One region of the Bradyrhizobium genosp. A genome, then DNA from elsewhere that is predicted to be linked to it. Evidence: predicted binding sites of a transcription regulator. Region 1 holds the regulator's gene; the other holds the start of a gene.

Region 1 (7,288 bases):
GCGGACTGGAAGAGCAAGGTCGGTGAAGGTACCGCCGTCGAGTGGCCGGTTGGCGTCGGCGCCAAGGGCAACGAAGGCGTGTCGGGCAACATCAGCCAGACCAAGAACTCGATCGGCTATGTCGAGTACGCCTATGCCAAGCAGAACAAGCTGACCTACACGGCCCTCGTCAACAAGGCCGGCAAGACGGTGCAGCCGACGGTCGAGGCTTTCCAGGCGGCCGCTTCCAACGCCGACTGGGCCAAGGCTCCCGGCTATTACGTCATCCTGACCGACCAGCCCGGCGAGAAGTCCTGGCCGATCACGGCTGCGACCTTCATCCTGATGCACAAGGAGCCGGCTGATAAGGCGGCGTCGAAGGAAGCTCTCAAGTTCTTCGCCTGGGCATTCAAGAACGGCGCCAAGGCAGCCGAAGAGCTCGATTACATCCCGATGCCCGAGAGCGTCGTGAAGCTGATCGAGAAGACCTGGGCGGCCGACATCAAGAGCTAAGCTCTCACGCGATGCGGCCGCAAATGGCCGCATGCCGGACCACATGACTTCTGCCCCGGATCAGCGTGTTGCTGCATCCGGGGCACGAGACTGGTGACACAAGAACAAGTATCGTTTGGACAGGGGATCGGCGTGGCAGAGATGGCTGTCGAGAGCAATGTAGTAGACGCCGCCGGACCATATGATCGCGCCAAGGCCTTGAGCGCGTTCAAGCTTGGCGATGTCACCTTCTACTGGATCACTCGCCTCAGCGCGATCTCCGTGCTGCTGATCCTCGGCGGCATCATCATTTCGCTGATCGTCGGCGCTTTCCCGGCGATGAGGGAATACGGCTTCGCGTTCCTGTGGACGCAGCGCTGGGCACCGTCGGCGGATCCGCCTGTGCTCGGCGCGCTCGGGCCGATGTACGGCACGCTGGTCACCTCCTTCATCGCGATGCTGATCGCCATTCCGGTTGGTCTCGGTATTGCGATCTTCCTGACCGAGCTCTGCCCGCAATGGCTGCGCCGCCCGATCGGCATGGCGATCGAGCTGCTCGCCGGCATTCCCTCGATCATCTACGGCATGTGGGGCTTCTTCGTGTTGGGTCCGTTCCTGGCCAACAACTTCCAGCCCTTCATGATCAAGATTTTTGACGGCGTCCCTGTGCTCGGCGCGATCTTCGCAGGTCCGCCGTCCTATCTCAGCCTGTTCAACGCCGCGCTGATCCTCGCCATCATGGTGCTGCCCTTCATCACCTCGATCTCGGTCGACGTGTTCAAGACGGTGCCGCCGGTGCTGAAAGAGGCCGCCTACGGCGTCGGCTGCACCACCTGGGAAGTCGTCCGCAGCGTGGTGATCCCCTACACCCGCGTCGGCATCATCGGCGGCGTCATGCTGGGGCTGGGTCGCGCGCTCGGCGAGACCATGGCGGTGACCTTCATCATCGGCAACTCGTTCCGCATCTCGTCATCGATCTTCGCGCCGGGCACCACGATCTCGGCGGCGATCGCATCCGAATTCGCCGAGAGTGACGGCCTGCACCAGTCCGGCCTGATCCTGCTCGGCCTGCTGCTGTTCGTGCTGACGTTTTTCGTGCTCGCCGGCGCCCGGCTGATGCTGATGCGGCTGGAAAAGAAGGCGGGGAACTAGCATGAACCCGATTTACGCACGCCGCCGCCGCAAGGACATCCTGATCCGCGGGCTTTGCTTCGGTGCCGCCGCCTTCGGCGTCACCTGGCTCGCGCTGATCCTGATCACGCTGCTTTACAACGGCATCGCCGGCCTCAACCTCGAACTGTTCGTCGCGGACACGCCGCCTCCGGGCTCGACCGAAGGCGGCCTGCGCAACGCCATCGTCGGCTCGCTGATCATGACCGCGATCGGCGTCGGCATCGGCGCGCCGCTCGGCATGTTCGCCGGCACCTATCTCGCCGAGTACGGCCGCAACGACAAGCTGACCTCGGTGATCCGCTTCATCAACGACATTCTGCTCTCGGCGCCCTCGATCATCATCGGCCTGTTCATCTACGGCGCGGTGGTGGTGCCGATGCGCGGCTTCTCGGCAATCGCAGGCTCGCTCGCGCTCGCCGTCATCGTGATCCCGGTGGTGCTGCGCACGACCGAGGACATGCTGCTGCTGGTGCCGAACGCGCTGCGCGAGGCGGCTTCTGCGCTCGGCCTGCCGCGCTCGCTGGTGATCAAGCGCATCGCCTACCGTGCCGCGCGCTCCGGTCTCATCACCGGCGTGCTGCTCGCTACCGCCCGCGTCGCCGGCGAAACCGCGCCGCTGCTCTTCACCGCGCTGTCGAACCAGTTCTTCAGCCTCAGCCTGAACAAGACGATGGCGAACTTGCCGGTCACCATCAACAACTTCGTCCAGAGCCCCTACGTCTACTGGAAGCAGCTCGCCTGGAGCGGCGCGCTGCTGATTACCCTGACCGTGCTTGCCCTGAACATTGGCGCTCGCATTCTTGGCGCCGAGAGGACCGCAAAATGAGTGATCTTTCCGTATCGATGAGCGCTGCCGGTGGTCTGCCGCAGGCGCCCATGCTGCCGGAAGCGCCCGCCAAGGTGACGGTGCGCAACCTCAACTTCTATTACGGCGAGCACCACGCGCTGAAGAACATCAATCTGGTGCTCGGCGCCAACCGCGTCACGGCGTTCATCGGCCCGTCGGGCTGCGGCAAGTCGACCCTGCTGCGCATCTTCAACCGGATGTACGACCTCTATCCGGGTCAGCGCGTCACCGGTCAGCTGATGCTCGACCAGACCAACATCCTCGACCCCAAGCTCGACCTCAATTTGCTGCGCGCCCGCGTCGGCATGGTGTTCCAGAAGCCGACGCCGTTCCCGATGACGATCTACGAGAATATCGCCTTCGGCATCCGTCTCTATGAGAAGATCTCGAAGTCGGAGATGGACGACCGCGTCGAGAAGGCGCTGCGCGGCGGCGCGCTGTGGAACGAGGTCAAGGACAAGCTCAACGCTTCCGGCCTGTCGCTTTCCGGCGGCCAGCAGCAGCGCCTCTGCATCGCCCGCACCGTCGCGGTGCGGCCCGAGGTGATCCTGTTCGACGAGCCCTGCTCGGCGCTCGATCCGATCTCGACTGCGAAGGTCGAGGAGCTGATCCAGGAGCTGTCCGAGAACTACACGATCGCGATCGTGACCCACAACATGCAGCAGGCGGCCCGCGTCTCCGACAAGACCGCCTTCATGTATCTCGGCGAGCTGATCGAGTTCGACGACACCAGCAAGATCTTCACGTCGCCGACCGACCGACGCACGCAGGATTACATTACCGGCCGGTTCGGCTGAGGAGACTGGATATGGGTTCTGAACATACCGCAAAGGCCTTCGACACCGACCTCCAGGAGCTCACCCGGTCGGTGGCGGAAATGGGCGGCCTCGCCGAGCGCATGATCGTCGATTCCGTCGACGCGCTGATCCGCCGCGACGTCGCGCTCGGCCAGCGCGTCGTCGCCACCGACGCCGACATCGACGCCCTCCAGAAGAAGATTGAGGAGCACGCCGTGCTCACCATCGCCCGCCGCCAGCCGATGGCGGTGGACTTGCGCGAAATCGTCGGCGCCATGCGGGTCGCGACCGATCTCGAGCGCATCGGCGACCTCGCCAAGAACATGGGCAAGCGCGTCGCGGCGCTGGAGACGGATTTCCATCCGCTGAAACTGTTCCGCGGCCTCGAGCACATGACCGACCTCGTGCAGCAGCAGGTCAAGTCGGTGCTGGACGCCTATGCGGCGCATGACCTGCCGGCGGCGATGGCGGTGTGGAAGGGCGACGAGGAAGTCGACGCCATCTGCACCTCGCTGTTCCGCGAGCTCCTCACCTATATGATGGAGGATCCGCGCAACATCTCGTTCTGCATCCATCTGATGTTCTGCGCCAAGAACATCGAGCGGATCGGCGACCACGCCACCAACATTGCCGAGACCGTGTTCTACATGATCGAAGGCCAGGCCATCACCGACAAGCGACCGAAGGGCGACATGACGACGTTCGCCGCGCCGGTCCCGAACACCTGATTTCACGATACCTGAACACGCAAGGAGCCACGACACCATGGGCGCACGCATTATGGTGGTTGAAGACGAGGAAGCTCTGACCGAGCTGCTTCGCTACAACCTCGAAGGCGACGGCTATGACGTCGAGACGGTGATGCGCGGCGACGACGCCGACACCCGCCTCAAGGAGCACATCCCCGATCTGATCGTGCTCGACTGGATGCTGCCGGGACTATCAGGCATCGAGCTGTGCCGGCGGCTTCGTGCGCGGTCCGACACCAAGCAGCTGCCGATCATCATGCTCACCGCGCGCGGCGAGGAGAGCGAGCGGGTGCGGGGCCTTGCGACTGGCGCCGACGATTACATCGTCAAGCCGTTCTCGGTGCCTGAGCTCCTGGCGCGCGTGAAAGGTCTGCTCCGGCGCGCAAGCCCCGAGCGGCTCGCTACCGTGTTGGCTTTCGGCGACATCGAGCTCGACCGCGAAAAGCGCCGCGTGGCGCGCTCCGGCCGGCCGATCGATCTCGGCCCGACAGAATATCGCCTGCTGGAGTTCTTCCTGGAGCACCCCGGCCGCGTGTTCTCGCGCGAGCAGCTGCTCGATAGCGTCTGGGGCCGCGACATCTATATCGACGAGCGCACCGTCGACGTGCATATCGGTCGCCTGCGCAAGCTGCTCAATCTCGGTCGCGAGCAGGACCCGATCCGCACCGTCCGCGGCGCGGGGTATGCGCTCGATGATCGCTTTGCAAAGGCCGAGCAGACGTAGGGCTGGCAGTTTGATTTGAGCTGCGGCCACAGACTCCAATGTCGTCCCGGCCTAGTTGCGCAATTGCGCGCGGGGGGCCGGGACCCATAGCCACAGGTGGACGTGGTGGGCGGGACTTGGAGTGACCCCTTAGCGCAGAAATTGCGTTCTCGGAGAATGGGTCCCGGCCCCCGTGCGCAATTGCGCACTAGGCCGGGACGACACCAAACTTTGTTGACTCGTCGCGCGCTGAACCTCAGCGCGGGCTCGGCTTCGCCGGCGCACGCCGGCGATCCGCTGCCGGCTGATACGCCACCCGCGAGTGCTGGGCGCAATAGGGCAGCCCGGAGAGCGCCTTGCCGCCGCAGAAGAAGAAATCCGGGCTCGAGGGATCGCCGACCGGCCAGTGGCAGGTCGCCTCGTTCAATTCGAGCAGCGACAGCCGCTGGCTCATCGGCACCACGTTGTCGTAGGTGACCGGCTCGGCCTCGACCTCGACCTCGAAGGCCTGCGCCAGCGCGGTATTGCCGCGTGCCATAGGCCTGCTCACCCGCATCATGTGCTGCGCTGGGCGCGCCTTGCGCGGCCGCGGAGCTGCCGAAGACGGACTCTTGGCGCGGCCGGAGAGGCCAAGCCTGTGCACCTTGCCGATCACGGCATTGCGGGTGACATTACCGAGCTCTGCCGCGATCTGGCTGGCCGAAAGTCCGGCCTCCCAGAGCTTTTTCAGTTGCTCGACGCGATCATCCGACCAGGTCAAAACCGTCATTGCACCCTTTCCTTCGCCGGCGCCTGCCATCCTGGGGCCGCACGACGAATGCCTAAGCCTCGAAAAACCCGTGCCGTCAGAATCCCTTAAGGCTCGCCGGGCGCAATGAGACGCCCGAACGTTTACGCCGGTACATGAGGACTTAGAGGATCAGAACCGCTGCACGAGATGTCGTATCTGACAAGCCAAACGCTACAATATGGCGTGACTCACGCGCAAGAGTCCGCCGACTCGCTTCCACATGTTCCGTGGCCAAAACCCCGCAAATCTGGCACCGCAAGACTACGGAATCAGCATTTCGTGGGGCTTTCCGGGCGGCATTGACACCCGTGGTGCCAAGCATAAGATAGTCGTGCGTGCCGCCCTTAAAAGGCGGCACGTTTCGTTTTCCGGACCAATGATGCGCTGCGCAACGCACGTTCAGGCCGTCCGAAACATCCAAAGAGATCATCATGGCTAACAGCGCAGCACCGCATTTGCTCCCCGTTTTCGCCAGGGCCGACATTGGTTTTGAGCGTGGTGAAGGCGTCTGGTTGATCGCAACCAATGGCGATCGCTATCTCGATTTCACGTCGGGCGTGGCGGTGAACGCGCTCGGCCATGCCCATCCCGCGCTGGTCAAGGCGCTGCAGGAGCAGGCGACCAAGCTCTGGCACATGTCGAACCTGTTCCAGAGTCCGGACGGCGAGAAGCTCGCGAACCGGCTCTGCAACGAGAGTTTTGCCGACTTCGTATTCTTCTGCAATTCCGGCGCCGAAGCGCTGGAGGGTGTGATCAAGCTGGTCCGCCATCATCACTTCTCCAAGGGTCATCCGGAGCGCTACCGCATCATCACCTTCGAAGGCGCTTTCCACGGCCGCACGCTGGCAACGCTGGCTGCGACGGGATCTGCAAAATATCTCGAAGGCTTTGGTCCGCCGATGGATGGCTTCGACCAGATTCCGCATGGCGACATCGAGGCCGTGAAGAAGGCGATCGGTCCGCAGACCGCCGGTATCCTGATCGAGCCGATCCAGGGCGAGGGTGGCGTGCGTTCGGCGACGCCTTCTTTCCTGCGGGCGTTGCGCCAGCTCTGCGACGAGAAGGGCCTGCTGCTCGCCTTCGACGAGGTGCAGACCGGTATGGGCCGCACCGGCGATCTCTTCGCTCATCGGCGCACCGGCGTCACGCCTGACGTGATGTCACTGGCGAAGGCGCTCGGCGGGGGCTTCCCGATCGGCGCGGTGCTGGCGACTGCGGATGCGGCCTCCGGCATGGGGCCCGGCTCGCACGGCTCCACCTTCGGCGGCAACCCGCTGGCGATCTCGGCTGCGAACGCGGTGCTCGACGTCATGCTCGAGCCCGGCTTCTTCGACCACGTGCAGAAGATGTCGCTGCTGCTCAAGCAGAAGCTCGCTTCCGTGATCGACCGCCATCCCGATGTCGTCAGTGAAGTTCGCGGCGAGGGGCTCTTGATCGGCATCAAGGCCGTGGTGCCGTCGGGTGACCTGGTTACGGCGCTGCGCAACGAAAAACTGCTCACCGTCGGTGCCGGCGACAATGTCGTGCGCTTCCTGCCGCCCTTGATCGTGACCGAGGCGGAGATCGAGGACAGCATCGGCCGGCTCGAACGCGCCTGCACTGCGCTGTCCGGTAACAAGCGGGCGGCAAGCTGATGAGCAAGACGCCAAAACACTTCCTGGATATCAGCGAGCTCCCGCTGTCGGAGCTCAAGAACATGCTCGCGGCCTCCTCCGCCATGAAGGCGAAGCAGAAGGCGCATCAGCCGGTCAGGCCGCT
Region 2 (7,288 bases), 1.9 Mb from region 1:
GCCGTCGAGATCGACGCACAGGACCGCGAATTCCTCGTCGGTCCCCTCGCAAGCCTCGATCATCTGGTTCAACGCCTGAAGGAAGGCGGCGCGGTTCGGCAGGTCGGTGAGGCCGTCATGATAGGCCATGTGCGCCATCCGCGACTCGGTCTGCCGGCGGTTGGTGACGTCCTCATGGGTCTTGATCAGGTATTGCGGCTCGCCGGCATCGTTGAGCACCGTGGCGCGCCGGGTCAGGAACAGGCGCAGGCCGTCCTTGGTGGAGATCGGATGCTCCTCGGTGATCATCCCGCGCTTCTTGATCGCGGCCTCGTCGCGCGCGATGATCAGCTTGGCTTCCTTGGCATTGAAGATATCGGAGGCGGTCAGGCCGGTGGCTTCCTCGCGCCTGCGGTTGAGAATCGTTTCGGCACTGCGGTTGGCGAGCAGATAGCGGCCATCCTTGACCTGCTCCACGATCAGCGCCACCGGGATGTTGTCGACCACCAGCTCGAGAAACTTCTTGGTGCTCTCCAGCTCCATCGACAGCGATTGCCGATCGGTGATGTCCTCGAACACCACCAGCAGGAATTCCGGCTTGTTGCTTTCGTTGCGGACCACGATCCGGATCGAGGCCACCATGCGCCGGGTCTGGTCGCGTTGGACCTCGACCTCGAATTCGTTGCGATACTGTCCTTCCGGGGCCAGCAGCGCGGCCCGGTCGGTCGCCTCGATGCTCGCCGCCGATTTCGGGCCGAACAGCTCGCGCGCATTCTTGCCGACGACCTGGTCGCGCGAAAAGCCCCAGAACCGCTCATAGGCGCGGTTGGCAAAGATGTAGCGGCCGTCCTCGATGTTCTTAGCGGCCACGCAGGCCGGAACGTTGTCCAGCACCGTTTCCAGGAATTGCTTGGTCGAGGCGAGCTGCCGCGACAGCTTGCGCTGCTCGCTGACGTCGAGATGGGTCGCCACCGAGCCACCGTTCGGCAGGATGAAATATTTAACCAGGATGGCGCGGCCGTCCGGCAGCTCGCTGATCAGGCCGTTCGGGCTTGCCGCCTTCTCGTAGAAGTCGTCGTCGGAGACGGCGAGGACCCCGCGCTTGCGCCGCAACTCGAGGATGTCGTAGCCGGTCATGCCGCTCCACAAGTCCGAGCGCGTCAGGCCGTAGATCTCGAGATAGCGGTCGTTGCAGAAGATGACGCGCCGCTGCGCATCCGTCATCACCACGCCCTGGTTGAGATTGTTCATGGCGGAGGAGACGAAGGCGTTGCGCCGCAACTGCGAACGCTTGCTCCGGCGCAGCGCGGAATGGATCCACAGCGCGATCGCCGCCAGGAACGCGCAGACGACAACGCCCCCGATCAGGGCTTCCCACACCAGATTGGGGTCGAGATTGCCAAGATAGTTCGGCGGGGTGAAGCTGTCCGCGTAGGCACGCGACGGCGCGGCCGCGCTGGCCAGGCACACGACGGCCTGCACAGCAATCGGAAGCATGCTGCCTTCCTGCCAGTTCTTCTCAGCCATCAGCCACCCGCAATTTCAACTGCGGATTGTCTGGCTTCACGGGTTTGGATCGGGTAAACGCCTGTACGCCCAACAGAAAAATGTGACGCGAAATACGGCAATTGCCCTGACATGATAAATGCTTCCTTAACGGACAACGGCCGCGCGGCGCGTTTCCCAGGCAAACCGGCCCTCTCGGCACCTTCAGCGGGACTTCTGCACAACCATGGATAGGGTCGACTGCGTCGTCATCGGAGCGGGCGTGGTCGGGCTCGCGGTGGCCCGGAAGCTGGCCCAGGCCGGGCGCGAAGTGATTGTGCTCGAAGAGGCCGAGGCCATCGGCACCATCACCTCCTCACGCAACAGCGAGGTGATCCATGCCGGGATCTATTACCGCGCCGGAAGCTGGATGGCGCGCATGTGCGTCAGCGGCAAGCACGCGCTGTACCGCTATTGCGGCGAGCGCGGCATCCCGCACAAGAATTGCGGCAAGCTGATCGTCGCGACCAATGCGAAGGAAACCGAGAAGCTGCAATCGATCAAGGCGCATGCCGAGGCCAACGGCGTGCTCGACATGCTGTTGCTCTCGGGTGAAGCCGCGCGGGCGCTGGAGCCGGCGCTGGCCTGTGACGCCGCACTGCTGTCGCCGTCGACCGGCATCATCGACAGCCATGCCTACATGCTCTCGCTGCGCGGCGAGGCCGAGGAAGCGGGCGCAGCCTTTGCGTTTCACACGCCGCTGATCCGCGCCAAGGCGGACGCTGGAATGATCGAGATCGAGGCCGGCGGCGAAGCGCCGATGACGCTGCAATGCGGCCTGCTCGTCAACGCCGCCGGGCTTTCGGCGACGACCGTGGCGCGGCACATCGACGGCATGCCGATTGACCGGATTCCGCCGGCCTATCTCGCCAAGGGAAACTATTTCAGCTGCAACGCGCGCGCACCGTTCTCGCGCCTGATCTATCCCGTGCCCGAGCCCGGCGGGCTCGGCGTGCATCTGACGCTGGACATGGCAGGACAGGCGCGCTTCGGCCCCGACGTCGAATGGATCGAGACGATCGACTATGAGGTCGATCCGTCGCGCGCCGAGCGCTTCTATCCTGCGATCCGCAAATACTGGCCGACGCTTCCCGATGGCGCGTTGATGCCAAGCTACTCGGGCATCCGCCCGAAGATCGTGCCGCCGGCCGTAGCAACGCAGGATTTCCTGATGCAGGGTCCGCGCGACCATGGCGTCGCGGGTTTGATCAATCTGTTCGGCATCGAATCGCCGGGACTGACATCGTCGCTCGCGATCGCAGACCACGTCGCCGAGTTGGCCGAAATCTAAACGCCCGCGCAACAACGATTGCACGGCGCGCACCTTACAGCAGGGATGAGCGCAAAGGCTCTCATCCCTGCCTGAAAGGATCCGATCAAACTCTGCACTGTTACGGGGTTACTAGTGGAGCGTGTCGCCGGTGTGCTTCAGACGCTCGATCTGGTCCTTGACCATCAACTTGCGGCGCTTCAACTCAACAATTTGCAGGTCGTCTGTTGAAAGGTGCACGAGAGCTTCGTGCAATTCGTGTTCGAGAGTTTTGTGCTTCCGTTCCAATTCAACCAGATGTGCCTGAATTGTCATTCGAAACCTCCTCGGTAGGGGTGAACCTTGGATTCGATCCGGACGAGGAAGTGTACATCACCGATTCGTTCTGTCGATGGGTATCCGTCGTCGCACCGTCATTTTTGAAAATTCATATGTAACGAACCGTGAGTAAGGAACCACGCGGTGAAAAATCCATGATATCAATGTGCTTGCGCGACACGGCTGCGAATCGTTGAAATATCTTGCGAGAGAGCGGTGCGCGAAGATCGCAGATCGCTTGCGATCACGCCGCGCAAGGACGATAATTTCCACAGGGCATCCACAGCCTTAATTTCAGCCTATCGGTTTTCGGCCACCGCAAACATGACCAATGAAGACGAGCGTGAGCTCGAAGCCGAGCTTACCCGGTTGCAGCAGGAACACCGAGATCTCGATGCGGCGATCGATGCACTGCATCAATCGCCCGCCCCCGACCTGTTGCGGTTACAGCGGTTGAAGAAGCGCAAGCTGTTGTTGCGCGACCGTATCGCCTTCATCGAAGACCAGATCACGCCCGACATCATCGCCTGATCTGCGAGCAGTCGCGGATTGCCACGTATGAATCCGCTTGACTTAGAAAGAACAAAAGAGGAACATAACCCCGCCCCGAGCCCCCAGCAAACGCCCAAGGACAACCCGCAAGGACACCGCAGATGTCAGTCCCCGCCCTTCTCGACAACAGCTATTACGAACAAGCCTGCAATCAGGCGATCGCGATGTGCGACGGCAATCTGCGCAGCACCATCAAGGCGCTGATCATGGCCAACGAATATCTGGAGGCCGAACTGGAAGAGCTGCAGGCGGCGATTTCGGCCGGCTGCATTCCCGAGACCTCGCGCAGCTGGACGCGGGGCAAGAGCAGCACCGCCTAGTTTTGATCACCGGAGCAACGCCATGTCGGACGTAACCTACTACGTTGCAATGCCCTTCCTGATCGATGCCGACGGATCGCCTGTCGCCGGCGCCGCCGAGGAATGCCAGAGCTCGACGGCCGCGTTGCGGCGCGCCGAAGCTCTCGCGCACGGTGCGGGCCACATCGGCGCGGTCGCATTCAGCCGCAGCGGCGATCCCATGACCGGCGAATTCGGTGACGCCACGCTGCTGCGCAAATTCGGCAACGTGCCGGAAGATCTCGCAACGCTGTAAAGTCAGCTGCTCACAAGCCTGATCCGCGGCTCGTGCCGCCGGTGCGCCTTGCGCACATACATGGCGGCATCGGCCTCCTCCAGCGCGCGGGCCGCATCGGACTGCGCGCCGAGCAACGCGACACCAGCGGAGGCGCCCGCGGTCACGTGCTGGCCGCGAAAGGTGAACGACAAATCGTCGATCGCCTGCTCGAAAATGGCCGCCTTCGCCTTGGCATCGGTCTCGCTGAGATTCCACAGCAACAAAGCAAACTCATCGCCGCCGAGACGGCCGACCACGTCGGAGGCGCGGATCTGTCGTGTCAGCGTCGCGGCGATCGCCTTCAGCACCTCGTCGCCAGCGCCATGACCGAAGGAATCATTGATCGGCTTCAACCGGTCGACGTCGAGCACGATCAGCGCGCCGCTGGCGCGGTAGCGTTTCATGTAGGCGATGGCGCGCTGGAGCTCACGCTCGAAGCCGCGCCGGTTGGGTATGTCCAGCAGGAAATCGGTGTCGGCTGCCGCCTCGAGCTCGGCGACGCGCCGCAGCGTCTGCGTAAGCTTGGTCCGCAGGCCTCGGATCGTCGCCTTGCTGGTTTCCTTGCCAGTTTCCTTGGCAGCGCGGGCTGCGGGCACGCGGCGCAGCGCCGCAGCCTTGGATCCCGCAGCCTTGGACCCCGCAGTCTTGGACCGCTTGGGTGCAGTTTTCGTTCGGCTCCTGCTGGTTTTTCGGCCCTTTTTGGCCTTCGCAGCGGTCGCCCTTTTTGGTTTCTTCATGGGCATCCTGCTCAATGAAGGCTTGCGGGGATTCACCAAGACAGGATAGTGCATTCCCTTCTCCTTGCCACCGCCTTGCGAGCCGCCGGCCGGAACCGTTAATCTGGCCTATCTTTCTGTTTTCCGAGCACAATTGACGTCATGACCGCGCCGATCGCCATCATCATGGGAAGCCAGTCGGACTGGGAGACGATGCGGCACGCCGCCGACACGCTCACAGCGCTTGGTGTCACCTCCGACACCCGCATCGTTTCGGCACACCGCACCCCCGACCGACTCTTTAGCTTCGCCAAGGGCGCCAAGGCGGCCGGTTTCAAGGTCATCATCGCCGGCGCCGGCGGTGCCGCGCATCTGCCCGGCATGGCCGCGGCGCTGACGGAGCTGCCGGTGTTCGGCGTGCCGGTCGAGTCCAGGACGCTGAAGGGCATCGATTCGCTCTATTCGATCGTTCAGATGCCCGCCGGCATTCCGGTCGGCACGCTCGCGATCGGCAAGGCTGGCGCGATCAACGCGGCGCTGCTCGCGGCGTCCGTGCTGGCGCTGTCCGATCCAGCCCTGTCCGACCGCCTGGCCGCCTGGCGCAAGGCCCAGACCGAGGCGGTTGCCGAGCGCCCGGAGGACAAGGCGTGACTGACGCAAAGCAGGTGAAGCTGAAGCCCGGCGACACCATCGGAATCCTCGGCGGCGGACAACTCGGACGGATGCTGGCCATGGCGGCGGCGCGGCTCGGCCTGCGCTGCCAGGTGTTCTCGCCCGATCCGGATTCGCCGGCTTTCGACGTCGTGCTGAACGCAACCTGCGCTGAATATGCCGATGTCGAGGCGCTCGAGCTGTTCGCCCATGATGTCGACGTCATCACCTATGAATTCGAGAACGTGCCGGCCGCGGCCGCCATGGTGCTGGACGCACGCCGCCCCGTGCTGCCCAACCGCAAGATCCTCGAGACCACCCAGGATCGGCTGGCCGAGAAGGATTTCGTGACGCGGCTCGGCATCGGCACCGCCGCCTACGCCGACGTCACCTCGGTCGCATCGTTGCGCGAGGCGATCGCCAAGATCGGCCTCCCCGCCGTGCTGAAGACCCGCCGCTTCGGCTATGACGGCAAGGGCCAAGCGATCATCCGCGAGGGCGACGACATCGCAAAGGTCTGGACCGGCCTCACCACCAAGTCGGCGATCCTGGAGGCCTTCGTGCCGTTCGAGCGCGAGATCTCCGTGATCGCCGCGCGCTCAGTGGCAGGCCAGGTCGAATGCTTCGACGTCACCGAGAACGAGCATCGCGACCACATTCTGAAGATTTCCCGCGCGCCTGCGCCGATTCCGGATGGGCTCGCCGAAGAGGCGCGCAGCATCGCCGGCAAGATCGCGACAGCGCTCGACTATGTCGGCGTGCTGGCGGTGGAGATGTTCGTGCTCGCCAATGGCGGCGGATCGAAGGTGCTGGTCAACGAGATCGCTCCGCGCGTGCACAATTCCGGACACTGGACGCTCGACGGCGCGTCGGTCTCCCAGTTCGAGCAGCACATCCGCGCCATTGCCGGCTGGCCGCTCGGCAAGCCCCTGCGTCACGGTGAGGTCGTCACCATGACCAATCTGATCGGCGACGAGATCAACGATTACGAGAGCTGGCTGAGCGTGCCGGGCGCGACCGTCCACATCTACGGCAAGGGCACGCCGCGTCCCGGCCGCAAGATGGGCCACGTCACCGAGGTCAGGCCTTCGAAAGCCAAGTGAGGGGACCGCAGCAAAAGCTGCGATCCCGCTTTTTGGTCTAGAGTTTTTGTTTTGACGCGATTTCTTTGCGCGAACCGGTATCCACTTCGCTCGAAAGCGCTCTAGGCCGTCTTCACGCCCGCGACGACGCCTGAGGGCTCCTCGCTGAGCCAGCGATAGATCACGCCGCCCAGCGCGCCGCCGATCAGTGGAGCGACCCAGAACAGCCAGAGCTGCAACAGCGCCCAGCCGCCAACGAATAGCGCGGGGCCGGTGCTGCGCGCCGGGTTCACCGACGTGTTGGTGATGGGGATGCTGACGAGATGGATCATCACCAGCGCGAGTCCGATCGCGAGCGGCGCAAAGCCTGCGGGCGCGCGGCCGTGGGTCGAGCCCATGATGACGAACAGGAACATCATGGTCATCACAACCTCGGTGACGAAGCAAACGACCATACTGTACTGGCCGGGCGAATGCGCGGCGTAGCCGTTGGAGGCAAAGCCCTTGGTGACGTCGAATCCGGGCGCGCCGCTGGCAATCACATAGAGCAGCTCGGCGGC

What was found. The regulator PhoB, encoded in region 1, activates phosphate uptake and scavenging genes when phosphate is short. The targets are predictions, from matches to a motif close to TGTCATNNANCTGTCAT.
Region 2: a site for PhoB is predicted at 3,195-3,211, ahead of ACP2YP_RS07685 (YdcH family protein). Genes of this name have one in related genera too.

Annotation. Positions count from the first base shown of each region.
Region 1 is NZ_CP188196.1:8,123,652-8,130,939, reverse strand. Features, by position in the region: gene pstS (phosphate ABC transporter substrate-binding protein PstS) at 1-492, shown strand, start outside; gene pstC (phosphate ABC transporter permease subunit PstC) at 634-1,623, shown strand; gene pstA (phosphate ABC transporter permease PstA) at 1,625-2,470, shown strand; gene pstB (phosphate ABC transporter ATP-binding protein PstB) at 2,467-3,288, shown strand; gene phoU (phosphate signaling complex protein PhoU) at 3,300-4,016, shown strand; gene phoB (phosphate regulon transcriptional regulator PhoB) at 4,054-4,761, shown strand; gene ACP2YP_RS38110 (GcrA family cell cycle regulator) at 4,997-5,509, opposite strand; gene ACP2YP_RS38105 (aspartate aminotransferase family protein) at 5,962-7,164, shown strand; gene argF (ornithine carbamoyltransferase) at 7,164-7,288, shown strand, end outside.
Region 2 is NZ_CP188196.1:1,636,792-1,644,079, reverse strand. Features, by position in the region: gene ACP2YP_RS07695 (sensor domain-containing protein) at 1-1,506, opposite strand, end outside; gene ACP2YP_RS07690 (NAD(P)/FAD-dependent oxidoreductase) at 1,712-2,815, shown strand; gene ACP2YP_RS07685 (YdcH family protein) at 2,927-3,109, opposite strand; gene ACP2YP_RS07680 (YdcH family protein) at 3,437-3,643, shown strand; gene ACP2YP_RS07675 (hypothetical protein) at 3,766-3,984, shown strand; gene ACP2YP_RS07670 (hypothetical protein) at 4,007-4,258, shown strand; gene ACP2YP_RS07665 (GGDEF domain-containing protein) at 4,261-5,016, opposite strand; gene purE (5-(carboxyamino)imidazole ribonucleotide mutase) at 5,158-5,646, shown strand; gene ACP2YP_RS07655 (5-(carboxyamino)imidazole ribonucleotide synthase) at 5,643-6,749, shown strand; gene aqpZ (aquaporin Z) at 6,851-7,288, opposite strand, start outside.